Regions from separate parts of the Lactobacillus juensis genome, predicted to be linked through region 1. Evidence: riboswitches for the same ligand, from Rfam matches in the RefSeq annotation. Region 1 holds a riboswitch; the other holds the start of a gene.
The links. Region 1 has a riboswitch for FMN ahead of ribD (bifunctional diaminohydroxyphosphoribosylaminopyrimidine deaminase/5-amino-6-(5-phosphoribosylamino)uracil reductase RibD). Riboswitches for the same ligand answer to the same signal wherever they lie in the genome.

Region 1 (14,853 bases):
GGCAGCATAGGCAGCAACCTATATGAAACAACTTTGAAGCAAGCAGCTTTATTGACTAAATTTAAACGGGCTGAATCTGGCTCACGGGCGGCAATGCCGTTAATTAATGTCGAGGACACAATTGCTAAATTGTTAACTCTTTTAAGTGAGCAAAATGAAGTGCTGGTACAAAATGCCAGTGGGGACTTTTTAGGCCTTGTTGATCGGCAATGGCTGGTTACATATCTGAATAATATTAATAGTTTAAAGTAGAAACTAAGCTGGAAAATCCGGCTTTTTTAATAAAACAATAAAGTTATGCTTGAATATTAGTAGTTTGTTACAAAATTGTCTAAAATATTAGACATAGATTCTGCTACACTATATTTAGTAGAATATAAAAATAAAACGAATATAATCAATAAGTAAAAAGAAGGGAAATTAGCCCTATGAAAATTTTAGTTGTTGACGACGATAAAGAAATCGTCGAACTGTTAAGTATTTATCTTAAAAATGAAGGGTATACCCCAGTAGTTGCCTACAGCGGCAAAGAAGCAATTACAAAATTAACTACCACTCCTGATATTGCATTAATGATTTTAGATGTCATGATGCCTAATATGAGTGGAATTGATGTTATTAAGGAAGTTCGTAAGGATTCAGACATTCCTATTATTATTGTGTCTGCCAAAACTGGTGACATGGACAAAATCCAGGGTTTGATTACGGGGGCTGATGACTATGTGTCAAAGCCGTTTAATCCATTAGAGGTAATGGCACGGGTTCGCTCACTTTTACGTCGCAGTCAAAAGCAGGTCAAAGATGATGAACCTGACATTCTTGAGGTTGGGCCGCTTATTATTAACCGTGATTCACATGAAGTAAAAACGATTGATGGCAAAGATATTCAGTTAACTGCTTTGGAATTCGGTATTCTGTATCTTCTCGCCAGTCACCCTAATCGCGTGTTTTCTGCAGATGAAATTTTTGAACGAGTTTGGCAACAGGAATCGATAGTTTCTGCCAAAACCGTTATGGTGCATGTTTCCCACTTGCGTGACAAGATTCAAACGGCTACAGGCGGCGAAGATGTTATTCAAACAGTTTGGGGTGTAGGCTATAAAGTTGAGGCTTAGCTAGATGAAAAAAGAAAGAGTCAAGCTGACAGCTGCTGAAAAAAGCGAGTTGTTTGCTGAAGGCGTTATAACGGTGATCTTGCTGTTATTGTTAAACCTATCGGTGATTATTTTAATCAACTTGACAATTTTACAAAATAAAAACCTGGTTAACGGTATTTATTTTTTAAAAAGAACCATTACTTTTGCTGGTGGACGTCACTTGTGGTCTTGGCAAAATACCTTTATCGTTTTTATGGGTATTGGTGATTTGATCGTGCTTTATTGGCGCTTAATTCGGCGTTATCATCAAATGCAGTTAAGACACGTTATTTCTGAATTGCATTATATTGCCAAAGGACATTTTGATCATACAATTTCTTTTAAGGTTAAAACAGACCTGCAGAAAGTAATTGATTCGATTAACTCATTAGTGGATAGTACGGTCACCGCAATTAATGAAGAAAAGGCGATTGAAAAGTCTAAAGATGAACTAATTAGTAATGTTTCTCATGATATCAGAACGCCTTTAACCTCTGTTATCGGTTATTTAGGTTTGCTTAAATCGGGGGTGTCGGATCCAGCAGATCAACAAAAATATCTTAATATCGCATATATGAAAGCAGAACAAATGAAGTCATTAGCTCATGATCTGCTTGAGTATACAACGTTAAAATCAACTAGTACCAAACTAAACTTGTCCTCTTTACATATTTTTTCTATGTTAGAGCAGGTGGCAGCAGGTTTTGAATTTGAGGGTCAGGAAAAAGGGATAGTATTTAACATAGAAGCAAGACCCAAAGATTTAACAATTCAAGCTGATGCAGAAAAGCTGGTACGTGTATACAATAATCTCATCACTAACGCACTTAAATATGGTACAGGGGCAACGCAAATTAATTTAATTGCCAATTTGGTTAACAACAATGAAGTAGAACTGCGGGTAGAAAATAATGGTGCCCAAATTCCTGAAGAGTCGCTAAAGAAAATATTTGAACGGTTTTACAGAGTTGAAGGTTCTCGCAATACTAAAACAGGTGGTACTGGATTAGGTCTGTCAATTACCAAAAGCATTGTTGATCTTCATCACGGCAAGATTCGTTGTGAATCTGATAAAGATTGGACCCGTTTCATTATTTGTCTGCCTTTGAACCTAAAGAGTGAAAAAACTCCAGCATAGCTGTGGTATAATTTTGACTGAGATAATAAATAGAGGAGTATAGCATGAGTATTTCTTTAAATACCTGTATTTTAATTTTAAAAGAGCACCATCTGCTTAAATCGAGTGCTGTTCAGGACACCGTCCCGTCAAAAATGGAATATGTGTCATATGATTCACGGGATGTTCAAACCAATACACTGTTCTTTTGTAAAGGTGCTGGGTTTCGTCCTACATTTTTGTCAATGGCCAAAGCAAATGGTGCCAACTGTTATGTAGCAGAGCAACCATATCCAGAAGGCAAGGGAATGCATGCACTGATTGTGCGCAATGTTTCTAAGGCAATGGCTCTATTATCTGCAGCCTTTTTCCGCTTTCCTCAAGATGATTTATATTTAATTGCTATTACTGGTACTAAAGGTAAAACCACTACTGCTTATTTTCTAAAAGGAATGCTGGATCAAGTCAATGGTGGTAAAACTGCACTGATTTCTTCTGTCAACACAGTTGTAGGCCAGAAAAAAGATGATACTTTTAAATCCAGCTTAACCACACCAGAATCCCTTGACTTGTTCCGTGACATGCGAACAGCTGTGGATAACGGCATGACGCACATGGTGATGGAAGTTTCCAGCCAGGCATATAAGAAAAACAGGGTGTTTGGACTAACTTATGACTTAGGCTTTTTCTTAAACATTACGCCTGACCATATTGGCCCTAATGAGCATCCTAACTTTGCTGATTATTTGCATTGCAAACTGCAATTATTAGTTAATGCGCGCAAGTGTATTATTAACGCTCAGACTGACCACTTTGACGAAGTTTATGCTGCTGCTACGACTACTACTGATCCAGACAGTATCTACTTATTTGCTGCTGAAAAATTTACTAATCCTAACTTAAAACAGACCATTGATTTTCGTTTTGCAACCGAGGAACTTGATATGGCTCAGACTAAATTCCAGGTATTATGTGTTAGTGATAAAGCTAAGCAACTTAAAATAGCCGGTGATTACCAGTTAAAAATGCTGGGTGATTTTAACGAATCAAACGGTACGGCTGCAGTAATTGGAGCCGGACTGGCCGGAATGGATCATGACGATGCTGCTAAAGGAATTGGTCAAGTAACTGTTCCGGGACGGATGCAGACAGAAGTGACCAAAGACCATGGTGTAGTGGTTGTAGATTATGCACATAACGAAGCTTCCATGATGGCACTTATGGGCTTTATGCAGCGCGAATTTAATAATCCCAAAATTATTGTGGTTGTAGGAGCTCCTGGCGATAAAGGAATTTCTCGCCGTCCTGGTTTTAGCCACAGTTTAAATGCCTATGCTGATAAAGCCTATTTGACTACTGATGATCCGGGATTTGAAGATCCAAAAGAAATTGCCCAGGAGATTGATGCCGGCATTGATCATTCTAAAGTTGATGTGACAATAGAACTGGATCGTAAAAAGGCCATATATGATGCTATTAATATGTCAAATAAAGGAGATATTGTTCTAATCTGTGGTAAAGGTGAGGACGGTTTTCAAAAAGTGCGCGGCGTAGATACACCTTATCCCTCTGATATTACAGTTGCACAACAAGCAATTGATGAACTTGAAGGACAAAAAGAACACTTTAGAAGTTAGAAACGCAGGTATTAATGAAACATTTTTTTAGTATTATTGGCGGTATGGGTACTATTGCAACAGAGAGCTTTGTTCGCATGATTAATCACCGCATCAAAATTACTAAAGATCAGGACTATTTAAATTATATTTTGGTTAATGATGCCCAAGTTCCTGATCGCACGGCTTATATCAAAGATCATAGCAAACCTAATTTTTTCACTGCTTTGCGTGAGGATGTGCTCCAACAAGCCCAGCTAAAACCGGATTTTTTTGTAATGCCGTGTAATACAGCTCACTATTGTTATGATGATCTGGTAAAGCTAACAGACATTCCTTTTTTGCATATGATGCGCATTGCCGTGCATAAATTTATAACTGATTATCCAGAAGAGAAAAAGATAGGTCTAATTGCTACCGAAGGGTCAATTTATGACCATCTGTACGAAGACGAAATTAAGCAGGTAGGTCGTGAAGTAGAGCTGGGTGGTCCTGAGATTCAACCAATGGTTACTGAGCTGATTTATTCCAACATTAAGGAAAAAGGCGTGGTGAATGGTGAACTTTACCACCGCATATTACGCACAATGCATGAGCAATATGGTTGTAATGTAATTCTACTAGGCTGCACAGAATTGTCGCTAGCTCAGGAAAAAGCGCCAGATCATCCCTATAATGTCATTGATCCCCAGGTGATCATGGCTGATGTGGCAATTGAATTAGAACTAAAAATTCGTGCAGGAATGGATCCGAAAACAGCCATAGAGAAATATATGTATTAATAAAATGTAAGTTTTACATATTAAATTAAAATAGACTAGTAATCAATTTGATTGTTAGTCTATTTATTTTTCTTAAAAAGGGTATTGACAATGTTGCCATCAGGTAGTAGTGTATTAGAAAAGTAATACAGTTAAAAACAGGGAGACCCAAAATGCTATACCTTTTATATATATTTATTGGCATACTGATAATTGTGACTACTAATTTAGCAGTGACAGTAATTTTTAGTATTAGAGACGCTTATCGCAATCATCTTAAAGATCATTTGTCATTTGGCACTGCTTTTAGAAAATATTTTGGTAAAAACAATAATATCCCTCTCCATTTGTCTGATTGGAAGTTTTAAGGAATAATTTTGATTAAGTTTAAGCTTATCATGTATATAATTATATAAAACAATAAATTGCTATTGCCGATAGGGCATAACTATATTATACTAAAAATAGTTGAATACGGTTTCTTCGGGGCAGGGTGTAATTCCTTACCGACGGTGACAATTGATAATTGAAGTCCGTGACCCGCGTTTTGCGGTGGAACTAGTGCAAGTCTAGTACCGACAGTTAAAGTCTGGATGGGAGAAGAACAAACAAGATTAAACAGAAAACTCGCGTCGTTATTAAACTTCGCTGAAATCTTATTTGATGAATATAAAATAAGCCTCGTTGATGGAATCAACGAGGTTTTTTAATGCTTAGGAAGTGAAATTAGTGCAGGATAAGGATTATATGCAAATGGCAGCCCAAGAAGCTGTGAAAGCAGAAGGGATGACTTGGACAAATCCCTTAGTTGGTGCGGTTTTAGTTAAAGATGATCAGGTTTTAGCAACTGGCTACCACCATCAATTTGGCAGAGAACATGCGGAAGTGAATACGCTGTCGCACTTAGCCGATCCTAAAGAGGCGCAAGGAGCAACTTTGTATGTCACTTTAGAGCCTTGCAGTCATTATGGCAAACAGCCACCTTGTTGCAAAAAAGTAGCCGAAGCTGGAATCAAAAGAGTAGTTATCGGTCAGGTTGATCCTCATCAAATTGTAGCAGGTAAGGGCATTAAATATTTAGAAAGTCATGGCGTTCAGACTGAAGTCATTGGTGGCACTGAAAATTTAAATGTTGCGTATAACTTTTTTTATCAACAAAAGAGACCTTTTGTGACACTTAAATATGCGATGTCTATTGATGGCAAAATTAATGCTGCGGGCAAAAGGAGAACACTGTTGACTGGGGATGCGGCTCAAGTGGATGTACAAAAATTGCGCCTGCAAAATCAAGCCATTTTAATTGGTGCAAACACATTACGCATCGACAATCCGCTGTTAACTGTCAGAATAAAAAACTTACCACATCCACCTATTAGGATTGTGTTAACTAAGGATGCCAATCGGTTGGACTTTACCAGTCAAATGTTTAAGACTCGCGGTCAAATTTGGTTACTGAGTGAAACAAATTTAACTCAAAAGGTTAGAGAAAATGTGTGTTGCTATACTGCTAGCAAATGGACACCTGCAAAAGTAGTACAGCTGCTAGCTGAACATGAAATTCAATCGCTGTTAGTTGAGGGCGGCAGCAATATACAAGCTCAGTTTGTAGCAGCAGATTTAGTAGATGAAATTGTGGCATATGTTGCACCTATCGTTTTGGGTGGCACTGCCCTTCCAGCCGTGTTCGGACAGGCTTTAACAGAAATAAGTCACTACCAATTATTGGATGTTAAAAGTTTAAACCAAGATGTAAGAATTCGCGTGAGGAGAAAAGAATGTTTACAGGAATAATTCAAACAACAGGTACGATTACCCGTTTGGAAATTAGTGAGCAACATGCAAGACTAGGTATTTGTGCGCCAAAATTGATGCAAAAAGATTTGCCATTAGGAGCAAGTATCGCTGTTAATGGTATTTGTTTGACTGTTACCGATTGGAGCGATAATGACTTTGCAGTTGATGTAATGCCAGAAACAATGAAAAGAACCAATCTAGGCAATTTGCAAAAAGGCAGTTTAGTTAATTTGGAACCCTCACTATCACTGAACGGCAAACTTGATGGCCATATTGTTGCAGGACACATTGATACTACAGCTGAGCTGGTAAAACGAGTTGAAAACGAAAATTCTATTGAATTGGAATTCGCAGTGCCACATAAGTATGATCCCTTTATTGTTGAAAAAGGATCAATTGCTATTGATGGCATCAGTTTAACTGTCACGATGGCAGCAAATGATCATTTTGGGGTAAGTTTAATACCTTATACCATCCAAAATACTACTTTGGCTCACTACCAGGTAGGCGATAAAGCAAATATTGAAGTAGATATGATTGGTCGCTATGCAGTAAAGCAAATTCAGGCATGGAAAAAGGAATTTTGATGGAGGAAAAAAATGACAGAAAAATTGAATGAAAAAATACGGAAAGTATTGCAGCACATGCTAAATGGTGGATTGGTAATTGTGGCTGATTCACCGCAACGCGAGTCTGAAGGGGATATGATTGGTTTAGCAGAAAAAGTCACGCCACAGGCGGTTAACATGATGATCACTAAGGCTCGCGGATTATTATGCGTGCCGATGAGCAAAGCTTATGCCGATCGTTTGCAGTTGAAACCAATTGAAACTGGTTCGAATGATACTTTTGGCACAGCTTTTACTCTTAGTGTTGATTCCACTGAGACCACAACAGGAATTTCAGCTTTTGATCGGGCAAAGACTATTAAAAAATTGGCAGATCCTAATAGCCAATGGGCTGATTTTTACCATCCTGGACATGTTTTTCCGTTAGTAGCTAAAGAAGGTGGCGTGCTGGAGCGGACTGGTCATACGGAAGCAGCCTTAGATTTGGCAAGACTAGCTGGCGTTGCTCCTGTTGGCTTTATCTGTGAGTGTATTAAAAAAGATGGGACGATGGCCAGACGTAAAGATTTGAAAGCTTTAGCAGAAGGACTAGGCATTCCTTATTTGACCATTGAGGAGTTAATTGAGTACCGTAAAAATCAGGAAAACAAAGATTTGAGGATTGAATCTTTTACTAAGGTCGATTTTCCTACCAAGTACGGTCATTTCCAGCTTGAAGGGTTTAGAGATACCAAGCATCCCGAAAAGCAACCTACTTTGTTAATTAGCAAAGGCGAAATTAAAAAAGGTGAGCCCCTTTTATTGCGGCTTCACAGTGAATGCTTAACGGGAGATGTGTTTGGTTCTAAGCGTTGTGATTGTGGCGCTCAACTTGCAGAAGCACTAACTAAAATTGAAGAAAATGGTTCAGGAGCGGTTTTATACTTGCGTCAAGAAGGTCGGGGAATTGGTCTGGAAAACAAGTTACGAGCCTATAAATTGCAAGATGAGGGTATGAATACGGTAGAAGCTAACCAGCATCTAGGCTTGCCGGTTGATGCTCGTCGCTACAATGTCGCTGCTGAAATTTTAAGACAAAAGGGCGTTAACGAAGTTAAATTAATGACTAATAACCCGGATAAAGTAGCGCAATTAGAAAACTATGGCATTAAAGTTACTGAACGCATTCCAGTTGAAGTGGGCATGACTGAAGAAAATAAAAAATATTTGGCAACTAAAAAACATGAAATGAATCATATTTTAAATGAGGTGGATTAATTATGAAAGAAATTAACGGAAACATTGCTCAAGGACAAGATAAAAAGATTGGGATTGTTGTTGCTCAGTTTAATGGTGTGGTCACAGACCGTTTGCTTTCTGGAGCAGTGTCACAATTAAAAAAATCGGGCGTGAAAGATGAAAATATTGTGATTGTGAGAGTACCTGGAGCCTTCGAAATTGCTCGTACCGTCAACTGCTTGGCAAAGAGTGGCAAAGTCGATGGCATCATTGCACTCGGAGCAGTAATTCGGGGCGAAACTGCTCACTTTACCTATGTTTGTGAAGGCACTACGTCGCAGCTGGCAGCAGCATCAGCAAATGGCACAGTACCAGTGATGTTTGGCGTGTTAATGACTGATACGGTGGCACAAGCTACGGATCGTGCCGGTGGTAAATCGGGCAATAAAGGTGCAGAATGTGCCACGGATGTACTAGAGGTTTTAAATATAGAAGAACAAATTAAACAATTATAATTTAATTAAGTGCATCATCGCTATTGGGCGCCACTAATAACGAAAAAAGCCATCTCTAGAAATAGAGGTGGTTTTTTATACCTTCACTTCAATGCTTTTAATTAATCTCTTCTAAGCGGTACCGCTGCACATTATTGCCTAGAAGTATAAAAACAAGTAAAAGGGCAATTCCAGCAGCAAGTAAAGTAAGAGCTGGTTGGTGGCAAGCATTGGCAATTGCAGATACTCCGACAGTAAAAAAGATATTCAAGAGAGCACTCCCCAACTGCAAAAAACTTGATTGCGAAGACTGGACCTCTTTACCGGTTCTTTTAATTCTGGTTTTATTGCACCAATTAGCGATTGGTAAAGTTTCGCCATATATTAGTACGGTAATACCGCTCATAGTAACGATTGTTTGGTTTAAAAAGAAAATTCCTAAAGCCAGGGTGGTAATAAATACTAAAGTACTAAGTAGCCAAAATGTATTATCAAAGCGAATAAGAATAGCACCTAAGAAAAGTCCGCTGACTACTGCAATTAGTAGCCAGTAAACGTGACTGTAATTAGGATCAATCGCTTTCCAGAAATAGATCAGCAACCCGTTAAATACTGCTTGGAGAGCACTAGTGAAGATGGCGACAATAATTGAGGCGCGTAAGCCTTTGCTAGCAGTTATGTTGTGCCAAACTGTCATGAGATGAGTTAAGGTTTTAAAACCATTTTGGCTTTTAGTAAAGTGCCTTTGGTGTAAAGCAACAGAGAGAAAGATATTTATAAAAAAGCCGCCACTTGCTACTAAGAGAAAAGACAAATAGTTGCGGGTAGTAAAAATTAAAACTGCCATCACTGCCACACTGGCAATATTACCAATAAGTCCGGCAATGGAATTAAGGTTAATAGTTCGCTCCAGTGCATTATCAGTCAAAAGTGACTTTAAATTCCCAGTGAAAGATAACCCTTCTACTAAGCTAAACATTGTTATACAAAGGTCAACCATAATGTATAAAGGTACAAAGTATTTTTGCGGGAAAGTAAAGGGTAGTAATAAAAATAAACTTAGTAAAATGTACATCTGGATAAGCATGCGCCTCTTGTCAGTGTTATCGAGCTTGGAACCGATAAATAAAACACTCACAATAAGTGCTAACGAACTGATACTCGAAATTAAGCCGTTAATAATGATATTATCTGAATATTCACGGATAATTAGTGAACCGCCAATTCCAACCAAGATGCTGCTAAAATTCGTCAAAAAATTGATTAAAGGTAATAATATTTGATTACGGCTGAGAAAGTTATTATTATTCAATTTTGCCACGCCTTTCGTTTGATTTAACGAAAAGCGTAACATGTAGCAATTTAGCAGACATCAAAAGTAACACAAAAGACCGTTTTGTTTGCGTAAAACGGTCTTTTTTAATATACAAAATCTAATTTACATTCTGTTCTTCGAAAAATGCTTATTCATCTCTGAAACTATCTAAAATAACTTTCGTATGTTTACTTAGTCTTTTTATAAATCGCTCTTTTAAGTCATTATTAGTGATCACTCCTGTAACATTTTTCCAATCAGTAATTTCATAAAGACTTTTTCTTTCGAATTTTGTTGAATCTGCTAAAATATAACTCTTTTCACTATGCAAAATCATTTTTCTTTCAATTGCAGAATCAGAATATGAAGGTGTAGTTGGCCCAAAAAAGCCATGAAATCCGTCACTACCGATGAAAGAAATATCAACATTAATTTGGTCAAGCGCTTCTTCTGTCCAACTCCCGTAAACTGAAGAGCTTTTTGGACGCAGCTTTCCACCCAAGAAATATATTTCATTATTTGAAGATTGCAAATAACTGACTGCAGGTATTAAATCAGTAATTATTTTTAAATTGTTTCTTAAGACTAGCAATTTTGCTAACTCATAAACTGTACTCCCAGTACCTAAAATAATACTAGCTCCATTTGGTATTAAACTTAAAGCCTTTTTGGCAATACTTTGTTTCCTATCAATGTTTTCTTCTCTTTTTAATGTAAAAGGATTTTCAATAGAATTCTGATTTGAAATTGCCCCACCGTGACTTTTTACAAGTTGGTCTTTTTCTGCTAAATAATTCAGATCTTTTCTGATAGTTTCATATGACACGTTAAATTTTTGAGACAAATCATGAACTGTAACGGTTCCATTTTTTAGCACCTCTTCAAGAATTTTCTTTCGTCTTTCTTCCATAATTGCCATTTCATTCACCATTTCCTAATAAAAATGTAGTTTCCATTTATTTTACACCAAGACTTAGTTAAATGAATATTCTGTACAGCAAATTGGCTTTTATTGGCATTTAGTTAAAAATTACTATTGACTACAACTAAAACCAATTATATAATTGGTTTTAGTTGGAAATGTAAATATATTAAAGGAGGAATTATTTTGAACAAAAAGATAGCGATTGCGTGTGACAATGTTGGATTCGAAAGAAAAGAAGAGATCAAAAAATACTTGATTGAACAAAAAGGCTATGAAGTTGTCTTTGATCCTGTGAAAAAGAAAGAAGATGGTATTCATACTTATGCCAAATTAGCTGATGAAATGGCTGAATTTATACAAAGAGATAAGTGTAGATTAGGTATTTATATTTGTGGAACTGGTATCGGTTTCACAATGCAGGCAAATAAGCACTGGGGAATTCGGGCTACGGCAGTAACCAATCCTTATTCAGCTAGAAGAGCAAGACTGAGCCAAAACGCACAAATTATTGGTTTAGGGGTCAGAGTTAATGGCCTTCCTTATATGGAGATGGTTCTTGATGCTTGGTTAGATGAACCTTTTGACTTTGATAAGGCACGCGAAAATTCTAAGGTAAATTTACTTGAAGCTAGGGCAGATGATGATCGCTTTCTTAAAAAGCCGGATTTTGTCGCGTGGAACATGGGCTTTGAAAGAGAAAGCTAGAGGTAATAAATATGGCGATGATAACACAATTTATCAATGATATTGGTAATTTTATATTTATTCCCGTAATTTTCCTATTTTTGATGAAAGCGTTGGGTAGAAGCTGGTCGGAAGCGACACAAGCTGCCATGAAAGTGGGTATTGGTTTCATTGCATTAAGCATGGTTGTTTCCTTTATGCTTGATAAAATGCAGCCTGCCATTACCGGTCTTTCTCAAAAAACAGGTTCTTCACTGTCAGCAGTTGACGTTGGTGGTGCAGCAACGGCGGTCATGGGATTTGGTTCACCTGTTGGTGCAGTAGTAATCCCACTATGTGTAGGCGTTAATATAATTATGCTGATACTGAGGCTAACGGATTGTGTAAATGTTGATGTTTTTAATTTGCATCAAAATGCATCTATGGGTGCCATTATGTATGCTTTTACTGGCAGTTTTTTTGATGGATTATTAACAGCAGCAATTTTCCATATGATTGCTCTAATTGGAGCAGACTTGGGTGCGAAAAATAATCACGACTTTTATGATTTGCCTGAAGGTGTGTCAATATCTCATCCAGTTGCAAATACTTATCTGTTCTTTGCATATCCATTTAACTGGTTGTTTAATCATATACCAGGTGTTAGAAATTGGAATGTAACGGCAAAAAGCATTCAAAAGAAATTCGGAATTTTCGGTGACCCAACAATGGTTGGTTTCATAATTGGTTTATTTCTGGGATTAGCTGGATACAATTGGAATGATCCTTATCATGCAATTATTGATAGTGTTCAACTAGGCATGTATTTAGCTGCTATTATGCTCTTGTTGCCGAAAATGACTTCAATAATGATGGAAGGTTTAGTACCAATGTCCAATGCTGTACGTAAAAAGATGGTTAAGAAGTTTCCTGACAGACAAATTACAGTTGGCATGGACACTGCTCTAATAGTTGGTGACCCATCAGTTATAGCACCAGCATTGTTACTGATCCCTGCTTTAGTTATTTTGGCAGTTTTACTACCAGGAAATAAAGTATTACCTATGGGAGACTTATCATCATTAGTATTTTATGTAGCAGCAATGGTTCCTGTATTTAAGGGTAATATAATCCGCACATGGCTTTCATCCATTATTTTATTCGGTGGAGGATTATACATCGCCTCTTGGATGACTCCAGCTACAAACCAAGTCTTTCAAAAATTTGGTGCTGGTGCTAAGAGTGGCGTAATGTACTCATCTATTGATCCATCAGCTAACCCATTTACTGGATTATTTGCTTTAGCTTCTCGCATTGGCATAATCGGCTTTATTTTAATAGCAGTGCTTGTAGTACTTGTAGGTTACTGGCTTAAAAAAGTAGAACGAGCTAAGGTTGCTTAATAATTTGAATTTAGAGGAGAAATAAAAATGAAAAAAGTTTTAGTAGTTTGTGGAAATGGTATTGCTTCTTCATCAATTATGTTGGCTGGATTAAAAGATTATTTAGACGAACAACATATTTCTGCAGATTTAGAAAAAGCTTCTTTGATGACTTGTTCTGATGATTTCTGCAATGATAAAGACCTAATTGTTTCGTCCACTAAACTTGATCGTCCAGGTATTAAAACTCCGGTCATTGTAGGTTCTGGTTTATTGACAGGAATTGGAGAAGAAGAAGTATTAGAGAAAATAAAAGAAGCCATTCTTAGCTAATATTGGAGGAGTTATGAAAAACAGAATTTTAGTTTCGGAAGCTAAAAATGAATCATTAAATTCTTATCAAGATGCTATCAAGGTTACTGGTCAGCAGTTTATTAACGAAAAAATGATACTGCCACAATATGTTGATGCTTGTATCGATAGAGAGAAAGAATATCCTACTGGGCTCGAGTTAAAAAATGGTATGGGTATAGCTATTCCACATGGAAATCAAAAATTTGTTAAAGAAAGCGGTATTAGTTTTTTACGACTTAAACAGCCCGTAAATTTTGGGTTGATGTCGGATGCAACAAAACAGGTTTCATGTAAATTTGTTTTTAACTTAGCCTTGTTTGAGGGTGAGCAACAATTAAATATGTTAAGACAGCTGATGGGACTTTTTAGGGATGAAAAGTTTATAGATTTTATTAGCAAAAGTGATCTTAACTCCATTCAGAAGTTTCTGACACAAAAACTGGTTTTTTAAATAAGAGTGGTGCAAAACATAGTGAATAATACGATAAAAGATGTAATAATTAAAGAAAGTAAAGAATTAGAACACATAAGTAATACTCTTGACTATCAAAAAGTTACCGAACTTTGTGACCTATTGGTTAAATGTAAAGGCAACATTTTTATAACAGGGTGTGGTACTTCTGCTATGGCAGCCAAGAAGGCCGTTCATACTTTGAATGTGATTAATCAAAAGGCTTTTTATCTTAATCCATCTGATGCTGTTCACGGTGAATTAGGTGCTGTAAGTGCTAACGACATAGTAATTTTTATTTCTAAGGGCGGAAACACCAAAGAATTAACGTCGTTTATTAAAAACATTAAAGATAAGCAAGCTTACATGGTCGCAGTTACGGAGAATGAATCATCAGTAATAGCAAGTAATTCCAATCTAATTGTTAAGGTGAAAGTTGAATCTGAAGCTGATCAATTTAATATGTTAGCAACATCAAGTACTTTAGCAGTTATTTCATTATTTGATGGAATTGCTGTAGCTTTGATAAACAAAGAAAAATTCAATAAAAAAGAGTTTTTAGGTAACCATCCGTCAGGAGCAGTTGGTGAAAGACTTAAAGAAGAAAATATGAAATAGCTAAATAGATTTTAAATAAAAAACGCTTAATTTCTCAATATCTTGTCGAAGGGATAAAAAGACCATTTCCATTAAGGAAATGGCTTTTTTATATATTTTTTAATGTTTGAATTTGTTTTTTAAAATCGCCTTTAAAAATGTAAGAACCTGAAACTGCAATATCAAGTCCTGCTTTTTTAAGTTCATTAATATTTTGGTTGCTAATGCTGCCATCGGCTTCAATTCGATAATGATAATGATTAATTTGTCTCAGATTATCCAGTTCTTTAACTTTGTTAATAGTATTAGGGATAAATTTGGCACCACTTGTTCCAGGATCAACTGACATGACCATAACTTGATCAACGAAATCGAGAACAGGAGTTATGGCATTGACAGGGGTACCAGGATTAATAATAACTTCGCTTTTTTTGCCTGCATGTTTAATTAATGATAGAGCA
Region 2 (14,853 bases), on a different contig from region 1:
GTTTCCTTCTTTCATACCATTGAATTTTAACAAATATTATGCACGTTTTCAATCCAAAAGACAGGTTTTTGGTATACTTATTTATATGGAAGGTGACCTGAATATGAAATTCGCTGCATTGCAAAACCTTAGCTCTTTTACGCTTTTAGACAGTCCAATAAAAATTAAGGACTTACTGACTACTGCAAAAAAATTAGGTTATGGGGCTGTGGGTTTAACTGATATTAATGTAACCTATGGACTAGTTAATTTTTTTGAAGTTGCTCAAAAAGTTGGTATTAAGCCACTCTTAGGGATGCAATTAAGATTAAACGGATTAATTGACAGTGCTCACCAATATGATCTTATTGCTTTAGCAAAGACTGATGAGGGTTACCGCAATATCTTGCGTTTATCCAGCAGAATTAACCTTTTGACAGACAATGGCAGTAAGCAAAAAATTTTAACTATGGTAGATTTGACCAAGGATTTAAATGATTTGATATTTATTATACCGGCAAATTTGCACAGTGAGTTATTAAACTTGCAGATGCAGAATGAGTCTTTAGGAACAGATTTTTTGCGTCAGTTAGTTGACTTGATTCCTAAATCTAGTTCCTTATATATCGGAGTATATGGCAGTGAAAAGCAGGAAAATTATATTCACTATATCAAAGCTCTGTCAAAGCAGTTTAATTTACCATTAGTTAGCGTTGAGGATACCTGTTATTTAAAACCTCGTGACCAATTCTTGCGAAAAACTTTACAAGCTATTAAAAAAGGCGCAGTTTTGCAAGATATCACAGATTTAGCTAAACAATCTGGCTCACATTATTTGCCTGCTATTGAGGAATTGAGCGAACGCTACCATAAATTAGGTTTAGATGAAGCTTTAGAAAATACAGAAAAAATTGCTTCTATGTGCAATGCAAAAATTATATTTCAAACACCAGTTTTGCCTAAATTTAAGCAAGACCAATTTTCAACTTCCAAAGATTATCTGCAATTTTTGGCTCAAAAGGGTTTACAAAGACGCTTTGGTCAACATAAAGTTCCTGCTAATTATCAAAAACAGCTAAATTATGAATTACAAGTAATAGATAAAATGGGTTTTAATGATTACTTTTTGATTGTTTGGGATGTTGTAAACTACTGTCATCGAGTAGGGATTACGATGGGCCCAGGCAGGGGTTCAGCTTGTGGCTCGTTAGTTTCATATTCTTTAAATATTACAGAGGTTGATCCAATTAAATATAACTTGCTTTTTGAGCGTTTTTTAAATCCCGCCAGACATGAAATGCCTGATATTGATTTGGATATACCAGATAATCGTCGTGATGACGTGATAAAATATATGTTTAATAAATATGGCATGGATCATGCTGCTCAGATCCTCACTTTTGGGACTCTGGCAGCTAAGCAAGTTTTGCGAGATACAGGCAGAGTATTTGGTCTCCAAGAAATGCAATTAAGTGAATGGTCTAAAAGCGTACCTTTTGCAAAGGGCAAAATTAGTCTTGCTCAGGCTTATAAAGAATCCAAAAAAATGCAAATGCTGGTGAACGCAAATGATATCAATAAGTTGCTTTATGAAACTGCAAGTGGCTTGGAAGGCTTGCCCCGCCACTATTCAATCCATGCTGCCGGTTTAGTTCTTAGCGATAATTCTATTGCTGCTATTGCTGGCTTGCAATCAGGACAATTGGGAATACCCATAACTCAGCAAACCAAAAAATATGTCGAGTCATTGGGATTGTTAAAAATAGATTTTTTGGGTTTAAGAAATTTAACTATTCTTGGTGATACGGAGAAAATGATCCGCGAGCAAGGAAAAAAGATCGATGTTAGTCAGATCCCTCTAGATGATCCAGCTACTTTAAGTATTTTTCAAAAGGGTGAAACAGAACTCGTCTTTCAATTTGAATCAGGTGGAATTCGCAATGTTCTGCGTGAATTGCATCCAGATAATTTTGAAGATTTGGTAGCAGTCAATGCACTTTATCGTCCAGGTCCAATGCAGAATATTAAGAATTTTATTGCACGCAAGAAAGGCACACAGAAAGTCACATATCCTGACCCCAGCTTAAAACCTATTTTGTCCTCAACATACGGCATTTTAGTCTACCAAGAGCAAGTCATGCAAACTGCCCGAGTTCTGGCTGGCTTTTCTTTAGGAGAAGCCGACATTTTACGTAGAGCAATGTCAAAAAAAGAGCAAAAGGTTATTGAACAGGAAAAATCTAAATTTATCAACGGTGCAGTAAAAAACGGCAGGACTGTTCAGGTTGCGACCCGTGTATATGACTATATTGAGCAATTTGCCAATTATGGTTTCAACCGATCACATGCTGTTGCTTATACGATGATCGCATTTTGGCTTGCATATTTACAAGTTCATTATCCAGCTGAATTTTATGCCTCTATGCTTAATTCTAATATTGGTAATCAAAATAAGGCGAATGAATATATAATGCGCGCTCAAGAAGATGGCGTTAAAATTATGCCACCTGACATTAACAAAAGTGACTTAGCTTATCAGGTAATTGATGGGCGAATTTTAGTGGGCTTGCGTGCAATTAAAGGAATTAGAATAGATTTTCTTAAAGAAATAATTGCCAAGCGGCAAACTCAACCCTTTGATTCTCTTAGCGGTTTTTTACGTCAGATTGATCCCAAATTTATTAAAACCAACAGCATTACAAATGTGGTTGAATCTTTAATCAAATCGGGATGTTTTGACCGCCTTAACAAAAATCGTAACGAGCTATTACAAAATTGCTCTGAAATAATTGAGAACGTTAAATTAACTGGAGAAAATCTTGCTTTATCAGAAGGCTTAGGTGGCGTTCCCATTAAGCCCGCTGAGGAACCCAGCAAACAAGAAATGGCTCTGATGGAAGAAAAAACTTTAGGTTTTTCTACACTCACTTCTCCATTAATTACCGTGCAAAAATATGCTCAGAAGTTTAATGCTAAGCCGCTAAATGAATTTGAAATAAATGATGGGGGAATAGCTGTCGGCAAACTGATGTCATTAAAACTTGTGAGGACCAAAAAAGGTCAAACAATGGCTTTTGGTAGTTTTGCTGATACAAACAGTAAGCAGGATATTGTAATCTTTCCTAATGTTTATGATAAAATTCAATCGAATTTAAAGGAGGGTAATATTTATCTATTAGGTATTAAAGTTCAAAATGATCGTTTCGACTCGAGTAAAAAACAATATATTCTAACTAATTTAAAGGTTGTAAATTTAAAAGAGTAATTTTTTGAGTAAGCGTAAACAAATAGTTGATGTTAACGCTAACATTGAAAAAGACCGTCAAATCAAGAATTTTAATCATTTTTTGTGAGATTTTTTCATGAAAGAATGTTAAAATTTAGTGGATGTGAGAAATTACACAATAAATCTTGATGAGGTGAATTCATGAAGCGAATTGGAATTTTAACGAGCGGTGGCGATGCTCCTGGTATGAATGCAGCTGTAAGGGCTGTTACAAAAACTGCTATTCATCACGGACTTGGTGTTGTTGGTATCCGTTATGGTTATGCTGGGCTTGTAGCAGGTGACTTTGTTACCTTAACTAGCGAAAATGTTGACCATATGATTAGCGCTGGTGGTACTTTTCTTTACAGTGCCCGCTACCCTGAGTTTGCACAAAAAGAAGTGCAAGAAAAAGGGGTGGAACAGTTAAAAAAGCATGACATTGATACTGTAATTGTTATCGGCGGTGATGGTTCTTATCATGGTGCGCTGGCATTAACTCGGTTGGGAATTAACTCAATTGGTTTGCCAGGAACCATTGACAATGATATTCCATATACTGAGTATACTATTGGACTTGATACTGCCTGCAATACGGCAATGCAAGCTATCGACAGAATTCGTGATACTGCCAGCAGTCATCACCGCGTTTTTGTTGTTAATGTTATGGGACGCAATTGTGGTGACATTGCTATGCGTGTAGGTTTAGCAAGTGGTGCAGATGCAATTGTTGTTCCAGAAAGAAGTTATGACATTAAAGCAATTGCTGAAAGATTAAAGCGCGGTTTTAAAGATGGCAAAGACAATGGCATTATCATATTAGCTGAAGGTGTGATGGATGCCGCTGATTTTAGAACTGAACTTTTAAAATACGGCGAATTCGATTGCAGGGCAAATGTAATTGGTCACATGCAGCGTGGTGGTGCACCAACGGTTACTGATAGGATTAATGCCACAAAGATGGGAAATTATGCGGTCAAGTTACTTCTTGATGGTAAAGGCGGTTTAGCTGTCGGCATGGAGAATGGAAAATTAGAAACCCATGATATTCTTGATCTTTTTGATGAAAAACATGCCAGTGAAGAATCGTTAATTGATATAAATGAAGAAATGACTAAATAATTAGTCGATTTTGAGGAGAATTTTACATAATGAAGAAAACTAAAATTGTTAGTACCTTAGGGCCAGCTTCAAATGATATTGAAACTATTACAGCTTTGGCTAAGTCAGGCGTAAATGTATTTCGTTTCAACTTTTCACATGGTGACCACGCTGAACACCTATCACGGATGAAAATGGTTCGCCAAGTTGAAAAAGAAACTGGTTTAGTACTTGGTATAGCATTGGATACCAAAGGTGCTGAGATTAGAACCACTGATCAAGAAGGTGGCAAGTTTACCATTAATACTGGAGATCAAATTCGGGTGTCAATGGATGATTCTAAGCCTGGTAACAAGGACATGATTCACGTTACATACGAAGGTCTTTATGGTGATACTCACGTTGGTGGTCACGTTTTAATTGATGATGGTTTAGTTGACTTATTAATTAAAGAAAAAGATGAAGAAAAGAAAGAATTAGTTTGTGAAGCCCAAAACACGGGTGTTATCGGTTCTAAGAAGGGTGTTAATGCACCTGGCGTAGAAATTCGCCTCCCAGGAATTACCGAAAAAGATGCTGATGACATCAAGTTTGGTTTGGCTCACGGCATTAACTTTATCTTTGCTTCGTTTGCACGCAAGGCGCAAGATATTCTTGATATCCGTAAGCTCTGTGAAGATGCTGGCTGTGATTATGTTAAGATTTATCCTAAGATTGAATCACAAGAAGGTATTGATAATGCCGATGAAATCTTACAAGTTTCAGATGGCTTGATGGTTGCTCGTGGTGACATGGGTGTTGAGATTCCATTTATTGATGTGCCGTTTGTTCAAAAAGATTTAATTAAGAGGGCAAACGCACTTGGTAAGCCAGTAATTACCGCTACTCAAATGCTTGACTCAATGCAAGAAAATCCTCGTCCAACTCGTGCTGAAGTTTCAGACGTAGCTAACGCTGTACTTGATGGTACTGATGCCACTATGCTTTCTGGTGAATCCGCTAATGGTTTGTACCCGGTTAAAGCTGTTTCTGCAATGGCTGAAATTGATGAAAGAACTGAACAAGAACTTCTTAAGCGTAATACTTTAGCTCTTCAAAGATTTGAAGAATATAAAGGTTCAAACGTTACTGAGGCTATTGGTGAATCAGTTGTGCGGACAGCCCAAGAATTAGGCGTTAAGACTATTATTACAGCTACTAATTCTGGCTACACTGCGAGAATGATTTCCAAGTATCGTCCGAACGCAAACATTTTGGCATTAACTTTTGATGAAAAGATCCAACACTCACTTGGTATTTCTTGGGGTGTTCAGCCTCTGTTGACTGATAAACCAGCTTCTACTGATGATATGTTTGATGTAGCAGCTAAAGTTGCTAAAGAACAAGGCTACGTTAAAGATGGTGATCTTGTTATTATCGTTGCCGGTGTACCTGTTGGCGACTCAGGTACCACCAACTTGATGAAGCTGCAGATTATCGGTAGCAAGTTAGCTCAGGGACTTGGCGTTGGTAATGGCTCTGTTGTCGGTAAGACAGTTGTGGTTAACAGTGCTGAAGAAGCTATTAGCAAGGTTAAAGAGGGAGATATCATGGTAGCAAAAACTACTGATCCTGATTACATGCCTGCAATTAAGAAGGCTTCAGGTTTAGTTGTTGAAGCATCTGGTTTGACTTCACACGCTGCTGTTGTCGGTTTATCATTAGGTATTCCAGTTGTAGTTGGAGTTACTGATGCAACAGAAAAGATTGGCAGTGGTATTACTATTACTGTTGATGCTCGTCGCGGCGCAATCTATCAAGGTGAAGTTTCAAACCTTTAATTAAAAATTAAGCATTAAAATAGCCAGTGCTTGTTACTGGCTATTTTTGTATGATTTAAATTTTAGGAAAAATCAGAAGCAAATTTAGATTGACTAATGTCAATTTATTCCTTTAAAATGATATACTTGTTATCAGATCCCATTCTAGATGTAGGAGAAAAATCATGCTTGGCACAATTGCAACTGGAAAAATAATAGACCAAAACGAAGATTCTTTTTTTGTTCAAATTGACGGAATTACATATGAACTGAAGAAAAAAGAAATTACACAGGAAGAAAAGCCACAGCTTGGAGATCAAATCAGGGGATTTTTATACGATGATAAGCAGCACAATCGAGAAATGACGCAATTTTTGCCTTTTGCTCAACAAGATCAATATGGCTGGAGTAAAGTCACTGAAGTAAAATATAACCTGGGTGTTTTCGTAGATATTGGCTTACCCGATAAAGATGTTGTAATTTCAATGGACGACTTACCTTATGATAAAGAGTGTTGGCCCCAACCTGAAGATCAGCTTTTGGTTCACCTGGAAACAGATGAGAAAAATCGTATTTGGGCAAAACTGGCAGACGAAAATATTTTCGAACAGTTAGCAGCTCATTTTCCTGACGATATGAAAAATAAAGATATTTTTGGTACCGTATATGCGTCTCGTGAAGTAGGGGCATTTATAATCACTAAAGAATATTATTTAGGTTTTGTCCATCCAACACAAATGACGCGTCCCTTGCGTTTAGGCGAGCAATTCAGTGGCAGGGTGGTTGGTATTAGCCAATATGGTCGCTTGAATCTAAGTACTTTGCCACGAGCTTTCGAGGAAATTGATGATGATGCACAAATGATTTTAATGAGTTTGCGCAGGAAAAAAGATAAAACCTTACCTTTTTACGATAAATCTGACGCACAGGATATCAAAAATTATTTTGGTATTTCTAAATCGGCCTTTAAGCGAGCTTTAGGCCATTTACTTAAAGCTAAATATATAGTGGAGGATAAGGCTGCTGGCTCTATCTCCCTGATAAAGGATCCAGAAAATGCCGAAAAAGATTAATTTATCAGAGCAAGTTGAAGATTATTTGAGATATAGTCAGGTTGAACGTGGCCTTAGTAATAATACGATAACAGCCTACAGGCAGGATTTAACTTCTTTCATTCGTTTTCTTCAACAGGAAAATTTTACTTCTTGGCCGACTCAAGCCCTTGACATTGATGCTTTTTTGGCAGAGCAGCGCGATCAAAATAAAGCCACAAGTTCTATTAGCCGTTTAATAACCAGTTTGCGTAAATTCTATCAGTGGCTGGTGAGACAAAATATTCAAAAGTTAAACCCAATGCTCGAAATTGATTCTCCTAAAAAGCGTCATACTTTGCCCGTGGCTTTGACAGTTAGTGAAGTTAATAATTTGCTTGAGCAACCTGATACTAAAAAGAAGTTAGGCTTGCGTGATAGGGCTTTACTTGAAACTCTGTATGCTACGGGAATAAGAGTGAGTGAATTAATTAATCTTAAATTTACCGATTTGCATGAAGAACTGAAATTGGTCAAAATTTTTGGCAAAGGATCAAAAGAGCGATTGATTCCAATTAGCGAAGTAGCTTTATCTTGGATTGACAGTTATAAAGAAAAGGTTCGTGACCCTTTAATATTAAAGAGCGGTAGAAATAATGATTTTATTTTTCTTAATAGCAGAGGTACTTCATTAACAAGACAAGCAGTTTGGCAAATTATTAAGCACTACTGTAAAATGGCTGGTATTCAAAAAAATGTCACTCCACACACTTTAAGACACACATTTGCAACACATTTACTGGAAAATGGGGCAGATTTACGTGTTGTCCAAGAAATTTTAGGGCATTCAGACATCAGTACAACTCAAATTTATACAAATTTGTCCCAGAAACATATTTTACAAGTTTACGAAAAAACGCATCCGCGGACATAAGGTGATTAAATGCTAATTGAATGCAAAAATGATAAAGAAAAGGTAGCTATGGGATTACTATCTTATTTGCCTGATTTTAAAAACCTGGCCAATCTCAAGGATGAAATTCAATTAAACAAAAGTAGCGCTGAGTTTTGCTTGTATCTCTATCGTTATAAAGCTCCCAATTTTATCGGTGTAATAGGTACACAGATAAGCAAACACTTTGTAATTATTCGTTACATCTCTTTTGCTCCCGATTATCGTCAAGCTAAATACGAAGCCAGAGCCGTTCAAGAGTTGGCACAAAACAGTCCCAGCAAAGTTATTACGGCTGTTCCGGAATATATCTATCTTATTAAGTATTTGAAAAAAGGTACTGAAAAATGAGTGATAGTCTTACTCTTGAGCTGCCTAACTTTGAAGGACCCTTGGATTTGTTGTTACATTTAATAAAAGTGCAAAAGATTGATATTTATGATATTCCCATAGCTCAAATTACCAGCCAATATCTGGCTTATTTACATCAAATGCAAAGGCTTAATTTAAAAATTGCCGGTGAATATTTTGTTATGTCGTCAATGCTCTTGCGAATCAAATCTCAATCTCTTCTCCCGCAAAATGACTTTACTGAGGGTAATGATGAACAAGAAGACCCAAGGGATGAGTTAGTGCAGCAGCTTATTACTTATTCAGTTTTTAAAAAAGTATCAGCATACTTTAAAAAGCGCAATGAGGAAGTACCGATCACTGCCGCTAAAGAGGAAAGCGTACCAGAAAGTAAAAAAATTCAGCCATTGCCCAAAGGACAAATTACTTCGATAGAGTTAGCTAATACTTTCGTTATTGTTTTACAAAGGATGAAAATTAGACAGCCTGATATTGTTTCAGTTGAAGTTAAAGAAACTTCTGTCAAAGAAATGAGTGCCTTTTTGCGAAAAGAATTGATGAGGAATAAGCAGATAAGCTTTTTTGCTTGTTGTCAAAAAATGGAAACTTTATCTGATATTATTGGTCTGTTTTTGGCCCTGCTTGAACTTTGTAAAAATCAGGAAATTCGGGTAAAACAAAAGAGGACGTTTGGTGACCTGAATTTGGAAAGAGTTGGAAGTAATGATAAATAAAATGGCGCAGTTAGAAGCGCTATTATATGTTGCCGGTGATAATGGTATTGACACCAGCAACTTATGCGAACTTTTGCAGGTTGGTAAACCTGCATTGCGCGAACTCAGCAAAAATTTACGGGAAAAACTACAAAAAAATCCTGATTCAGGGTTACAAATCCAGCATCTCAATGATATTTACAAACTGACCACCAGGCCAGAGGCAGGCAAGATAATTGAAAACTTTTTTCAAAAAGATTTATCTAAGAGCTTAAGCCAATCAGCGCTAGAAATTTTATCTATTATTGCCTATCGCCAGCCGATCACTCGTGTAGAAATAGATGACATCAGGGGTGTTAATTCATCTGGAGCCTTACAGACGCTGATTTGGCGTGGACTGGTAAAAATTAATGGAAAAAAAGATGCTCCCGGTCATCCTAATTTATACATAACGAGTGAGTATTTTTTGCAGTATTTCGGGTATCATAGTTTAGCTGATTTACCACTAATAGAAGATTTTGAAGATGATAGCATTAATAGTGAAGGCGAAATAGATTTGTTTGCAGCTAAGGGTCAAGCTGATAAAAATATTGCCAAAACTCAAAAAGGAGAAAAATAATGGTTTTAGAACGGTTGCAAAAAGTAATTGCTGAAGCGGGTATTGCTTCCAGGCGCAAGGCTGAAAAAATGATTACGGAAGGCCGAGTCACTGTTGATGGTAACGTGGTAACTAAACTTGGTACTAAAGTGGATACCTTCAGTAACATCACGGTTGATGGTGAACCAATTGAACGAGAGAGTTTGCATACTTATCTCTTTTACAAACCACGAGGAGTAGTTTCAACTGCTAATGATGATAAAGGCAGAAAAACGGTGGTTGATTATTTTAAAAATTTGCCTTATCGTCTCTATCCAATTGGTAGACTGGATTATGATACTTCAGGGCTGCTTTTAATGACCAATGATGGTGAATTAGCCAATTTACTGATGCATCCGCGAAACAATGTTGCTAAGGTTTATGTTGCTAAGATTTCTGGCATTCTTACGCCTGATGAAATCAGTCAGCTGAAGCATGGAGTTAAAATTGATCGCCATCGCTGTGCTCCCGCAAAAGTTAAGGTTATTAGAACAGATCGTAAAAAGAATAATCAAATAGTGCAATTGACAATTCATGAAGGCCAGTATCACCAGGTAAAAAGAATGTTCAAGGCTGTTCACCACCAGGTAGAGAAATTAGCTCGCGAGAAATATGCTTTTCTTACACTTGATTCTCTTATTTCAGGAATGTACCGAGAATTGTCTCATGAGGAAGTTGACAGATTAAAAAACGTAGATTAGTATAGTATGTGAAATTTGATAAATAAGTTTGTTGTCTTCATGGCAGGGTGAAAGTCCCGACCGGTGGTGCAAGTCCACGACCCACGCAAGTGGTGGAATCTATTGAGATACCGATAGTTAGAGTCTAGATGAAAGAAGACAGACTAAACTAAAAGCCAAGATCTAAAGCTTACTTTTACTCGGTCTGTTGCTAGAAGCAACAGACCGAGTTTTTTGGAGGTAAGAATTTTGCAAAAAAAAAGCAGAAATAATTTGGTAAATATATTGGCTTATACTTTAATTGGTACAATTGCCTATGTATTAATGCTATTGGAGATACCATTGCCAATAACTAGTTTTTTAAAATTTGACTTCTCGGATGTCGTAATCACTATTGGGACATTTTTATTCGGGCCTGGACCTGGTATCTTTATTGCTTTTGTCAGAATGCTGATTAATTTAATTTATAAAGGTTTTGCTTTACCTAGTTTAGTGGGTCAGTCTGCGGCTTTTCTGGCATCAATATCTTTTGCTTTGCCATTTTATTATTTAACAAAAAATATTAGCAAAGATGAGAAAAATTTTTCTAAAAAATATTTAAAACCAATTGTAGGTATTGTTCTCGGTATTTTAGCAATGGCCTTCGTGCTATCCGTACTAAATGCATTAGTTTTGACACCGTTTTATGCAGTAACTACTGTGCCAAACCTGCCGGCAATCCATGGATATTCTGGTTTGCTTTCTTTTACTGAAAAAGTTTACTTGGGTAAATTATTGCATATTCCTTCAATGAGCGCATACATTTTTGGCATAATAGTCCCGTTTAATTTGTTAAAAGGAACTATTAACGGTGTTGTAGTTTATTTGCTGTTTGAAACCGTTTTAAGAACTTTCAAACCTTTTGTCAGAAAAAATTTCAATCTTAAAAACTAAATTTTAAAATATTGCAAATCGGTCTAGTAAATGACCGATTTTTTTGTCCACTTAAATGTTAAATATGCTAAAATTAAACAGGTTAGGTAAGGAGGTTTTTTAGATGAATAATTACCCTAAGGGACCATATCAGCACTATGAGCGTCCACAAAAGCCAAGAGTAGAAACTTATTCTTCTGTATCAAAAGGCTGGATTGCTTTGATAATACTGATTATAGTTGTTCTTATTAGTCTTGTGCCTGTGGTTCATCATTTGGCAGCAAACAATAATTCACATGAAAAAGTAGTCGAAGTACGTAAGACTAGCAAAAAAGCACATACTAAGACAAAAGCTAAGGTTGCGCCTGTAAAAAACAAAGAAATTAAAGCCAAGGCTAAGCCGAAGCCGAAATCATCCAAAAAAACTCCAACTAAGCCTAAAAAGAAACGCGTTACGATTAAACAATATGTCGTACAAGACGGGGATTCTTTGACTAGTATTGCCCAGCACTTTAACATTTCAGTTGGTCATTTAGCAGAATTGAACCAACTCGATCCTAATAGTCAGGTTGATACAGGACAAACTTTACGAATCAGATAATTTAGAAAGGATTGGGACTTAGGTCCCTTTTTTATTGGAATGCAAATAGCAATTGATGGTCCAGCTTCAGCTGGAAAAAGTACTGTAGCAAAAATTATTGCCCATAAGCTTAATTTTACATATATTGATACTGGCGCAATGTATCGAGCATCGACTTGGATTGCACGAGAAAATAACATTAAATATGGTGATGAAAAGGGAATTTTGACTGCAATTGACCATGAAAAGATTGAATTTAAGTTTAACAATGGCCAGCAGAAAATATATGCCGGTAATAAAGATATAACTCAAGCAATACGTACTCCTGAAATTTCAGCTAATGTGTCTCAAGTTTCAGCATTAGCCGGCATCAGGGAAAAAATGGTTAGTCTCCAAAGGCAAATGGCTGGTGAAATGAATGTGGTGATGGATGGCCGTGATATTGGCACTACTGTTTTACCTCACGCTGCAGTTAAAATCTTTTTGGTTGCTTCAGTTCACTCTCGCGCTGAGAGAAGAATGCTCGATTTTAAGGAAAGAGGGATTGAAACCAGTCAAACTCTTGAAGAAATTGAGCACGACATTTCAGAAAGAGATTACAAGGATTCACACCGTCAAATTTCACCTTTAAAAAAAGCACAGGATGCAGTTGAAATAGACACAACTTCTATGAGTATTGATCAGGTCGTCGAGGCAATTTTATCTGAAATTAAAAAAAGTCAAAAAAAACTATAAAAAAGAATATAAAACAGTAGAAAAATATCAAACTTTCATTTAGAATTAGAGTATGATATTGGGAGGTAAATAATGTCAGAAAACAGTAATCAATTTTTAGATGCATTAAAGCAAATGCAAGGAGTTGAGGTCGGAGATATTGTAGATGTTGAAGTATTAGACGTTGAAGAAGGTCAAATCGATGTTGGTGTTGAAAATGCCGGTATTGAAGGTGTAATTCCGCGTCGTGAATACACTTCGGATCGCAACGTTGACCTACGTGAGGCAGTTAAGCCAGGTGATAAACTCAAAGCTTTAGTCTTAAGAAAAGCTGGCGGTGATAAGGAAAATGGTGAATTTTTCTTTTCAGTTACTCGTTTAAAGGAAAGAGAAGCTTACGACGAGTTGCAAAAAGACTTTGAAGAAGGCAAAACAATCGAAGGTACGGTAACCTCTTCTGTTCGTGGCGGTTTATTAGTTGATGTAGGCACAAGAGGATTTTTGCCTGCTTCATTAATTTCAAATCGTTACGTTTCAGACCTTAAGCCATTCATTGGTAAAACAATGAAACTTAAGATTACAGAGATTGATCCAAGTAAGAATCGTTTAATCCTTTCTCATAAAGACTTGATTGAAGAAGAACGTGAAGAAGCTTTTGATAAGGTTGCATCACAACTAGTTGTGGGTGATGTTGTTGAAGGTAAAGTTTCTCGTCTAACTAACTTTGGCGCTTTTGTTGATGTAGGCGGCGTGGACGGTTTAGTTCATATCTCCGAGATTTCATATAAACATGTTGACAAGCCAAGCGATGTTTTAAAGGCTGGCCAAGATGTAAAAGTTAAAGTAATAGGTATTGATGATGATAGACATCGCATCTCCCTTTCAATTAAGCAGACCGAACCTTCTCCATTCGAACAAGCTACAGCTGACTTACACGAAGGTGATGTGTTTGAAGGTGAAGTTAAGTCTTTAACTAACTTTGGCGCTTTTGTTGAAGTTGCTGATGGTATTCAAGGTTTAGTTCATGTTTCAGAAATATCATATAAACACGTAGACAAGCCAAGTGATGTTTTAAAAGTTGGTCAAAAAGTTAAAGTTAAAGTTTTAAATATTGACCCTAATGAACATCGCATTTCACTTTCTATGAAAGCTGCTGAACCTAAGAATTCTGAAAATGAAGGAAATCGTTCACGTAATTCTTATAATCACAATTCTGTTAACAAGAAGTATATGAATAATGATGACAGTGGCTTTGCTTTAGGTGACATCATTGGTGACCAATTAAAGGATCGTCGTTAATTTAATAAAAAAAGCCGACTTTTGAGTCGGTTTTTTTATTTGTAAAAGGAGGCTGAAAAATGGTTTTACCCGTAGTTGCAATTGTAGGACAGCCTAATGTTGGTAAATCAACGCTTTTCAACCGTATTATTAATCAACGTTTAGCAATAGTAGAAGATAAACCAGGTGTAACCAGAGACCGAAATTATGCTCCAGCTGAGTGGCTAGGACATAAGTTTGATCTAATAGATACTGGCGGAATTACATGGGCAAATAGTAATATTGAAGAAGAAATCAGGGCGCAAGCAGAAATAGCGATTGAAGAAGCTGATGTCATTGTTTTTTTAACTAATGTTACTAATCATGTTACTAATCTTGATGAACGGATAGCTCAAATGCTTTATCAAACTAAAAAGCCAGTGATTTTAGCAGTTAACAAAGCAGATAATCCTGAACAACGCATGGACATTTATGACTTTTACAGTTTAGGTTTTGGTGATCCAATCCCAATTTCCAGTGTACATGGAACGGGTATTGGAGATCTACTTGATCAAATAGTAGCTAGCTTGCCTAAAGATATGAGCGTGAACGATAATGAGCAGATATCATTTAGTGTTATTGGTAGGCCCAATGTAGGTAAATCTTCAATTGTTAATCGTTTGGTAGGCGAGAAAAGGGTGATCGTTAATAACGAAGAAGGAACCACCCGAGATGCTGTCGACACACCGTTTAAAACTAAAGACGGCACAAAATTCAGAATTGTAGATACGGCAGGTATCAGACGGCGAGGAAAAGTTTATGAAAAAACTGAAAAATATTCAGTAATGAGAGCGATGGGGGCAATTGAACATTCTGATGTTG

Region 2: it holds a riboswitch for FMN, as region 1 does, so the genes downstream of both, AAA926_RS01900 (ECF transporter S component) here and ribD (bifunctional diaminohydroxyphosphoribosylaminopyrimidine deaminase/5-amino-6-(5-phosphoribosylamino)uracil reductase RibD) in region 1, are expected to answer to the same signal.

The regions. Positions count from the first base shown of each region.
Region 1 covers NZ_BTTS01000003.1:171,582-186,434, forward strand. Annotated here, with positions in the region: gene AAA926_RS08675 (ABC transporter ATP-binding protein) at 1-252, shown strand, start outside; gene croR (response regulator transcription factor CroR) at 429-1,115, shown strand; gene AAA926_RS08685 (sensor histidine kinase) at 1,120-2,274, shown strand; gene AAA926_RS08690 (UDP-N-acetylmuramoyl-L-alanyl-D-glutamate--2,6-diaminopimelate ligase) at 2,319-3,890, shown strand; gene AAA926_RS08695 (aspartate/glutamate racemase family protein) at 3,905-4,651, shown strand; gene AAA926_RS08700 (hypothetical protein) at 4,804-4,998, shown strand; FMN riboswitch at 5,106-5,239, shown strand; gene ribD (bifunctional diaminohydroxyphosphoribosylaminopyrimidine deaminase/5-amino-6-(5-phosphoribosylamino)uracil reductase RibD) at 5,360-6,421, shown strand; gene ribE (riboflavin synthase) at 6,406-7,011, shown strand; gene ribA (GTP cyclohydrolase II) at 7,024-8,250, shown strand; gene ribH (6,7-dimethyl-8-ribityllumazine synthase) at 8,253-8,726, shown strand; gene AAA926_RS08725 (MFS transporter) at 8,824-10,017, opposite strand; gene AAA926_RS08730 (DeoR/GlpR family DNA-binding transcription regulator) at 10,169-10,939, opposite strand; gene AAA926_RS08735 (RpiB/LacA/LacB family sugar-phosphate isomerase) at 11,129-11,650, shown strand; gene AAA926_RS08740 (PTS galactitol transporter subunit IIC) at 11,662-13,011, shown strand; gene AAA926_RS08745 (PTS sugar transporter subunit IIB) at 13,039-13,323, shown strand; gene AAA926_RS08750 (PTS sugar transporter subunit IIA) at 13,337-13,795, shown strand; gene AAA926_RS08755 (SIS domain-containing protein) at 13,817-14,413, shown strand; gene rpe (ribulose-phosphate 3-epimerase) at 14,502-14,853, opposite strand, start outside.
Region 2 covers NZ_BTTS01000001.1:386,811-401,663, reverse strand. Annotated here, with positions in the region: gene AAA926_RS01945 (DNA polymerase III subunit alpha) at 104-3,244, shown strand; gene pfkA (6-phosphofructokinase) at 3,407-4,366, shown strand; gene pyk (pyruvate kinase) at 4,396-6,165, shown strand; gene AAA926_RS01930 (CvfB family protein) at 6,330-7,217, shown strand; gene xerD (site-specific tyrosine recombinase XerD) at 7,201-8,109, shown strand; gene AAA926_RS01920 (reductase) at 8,119-8,478, shown strand; gene AAA926_RS01915 (segregation and condensation protein A) at 8,475-9,212, shown strand; gene scpB (SMC-Scp complex subunit ScpB) at 9,202-9,810, shown strand; gene AAA926_RS01905 (pseudouridine synthase) at 9,810-10,529, shown strand; FMN riboswitch at 10,559-10,673, shown strand; gene AAA926_RS01900 (ECF transporter S component) at 10,755-11,441, shown strand; gene AAA926_RS01895 (LysM peptidoglycan-binding domain-containing protein) at 11,545-12,021, shown strand; gene cmk ((d)CMP kinase) at 12,061-12,735, shown strand; gene rpsA (30S ribosomal protein S1) at 12,808-14,013, shown strand; gene der (ribosome biogenesis GTPase Der) at 14,073-14,853, shown strand, end outside.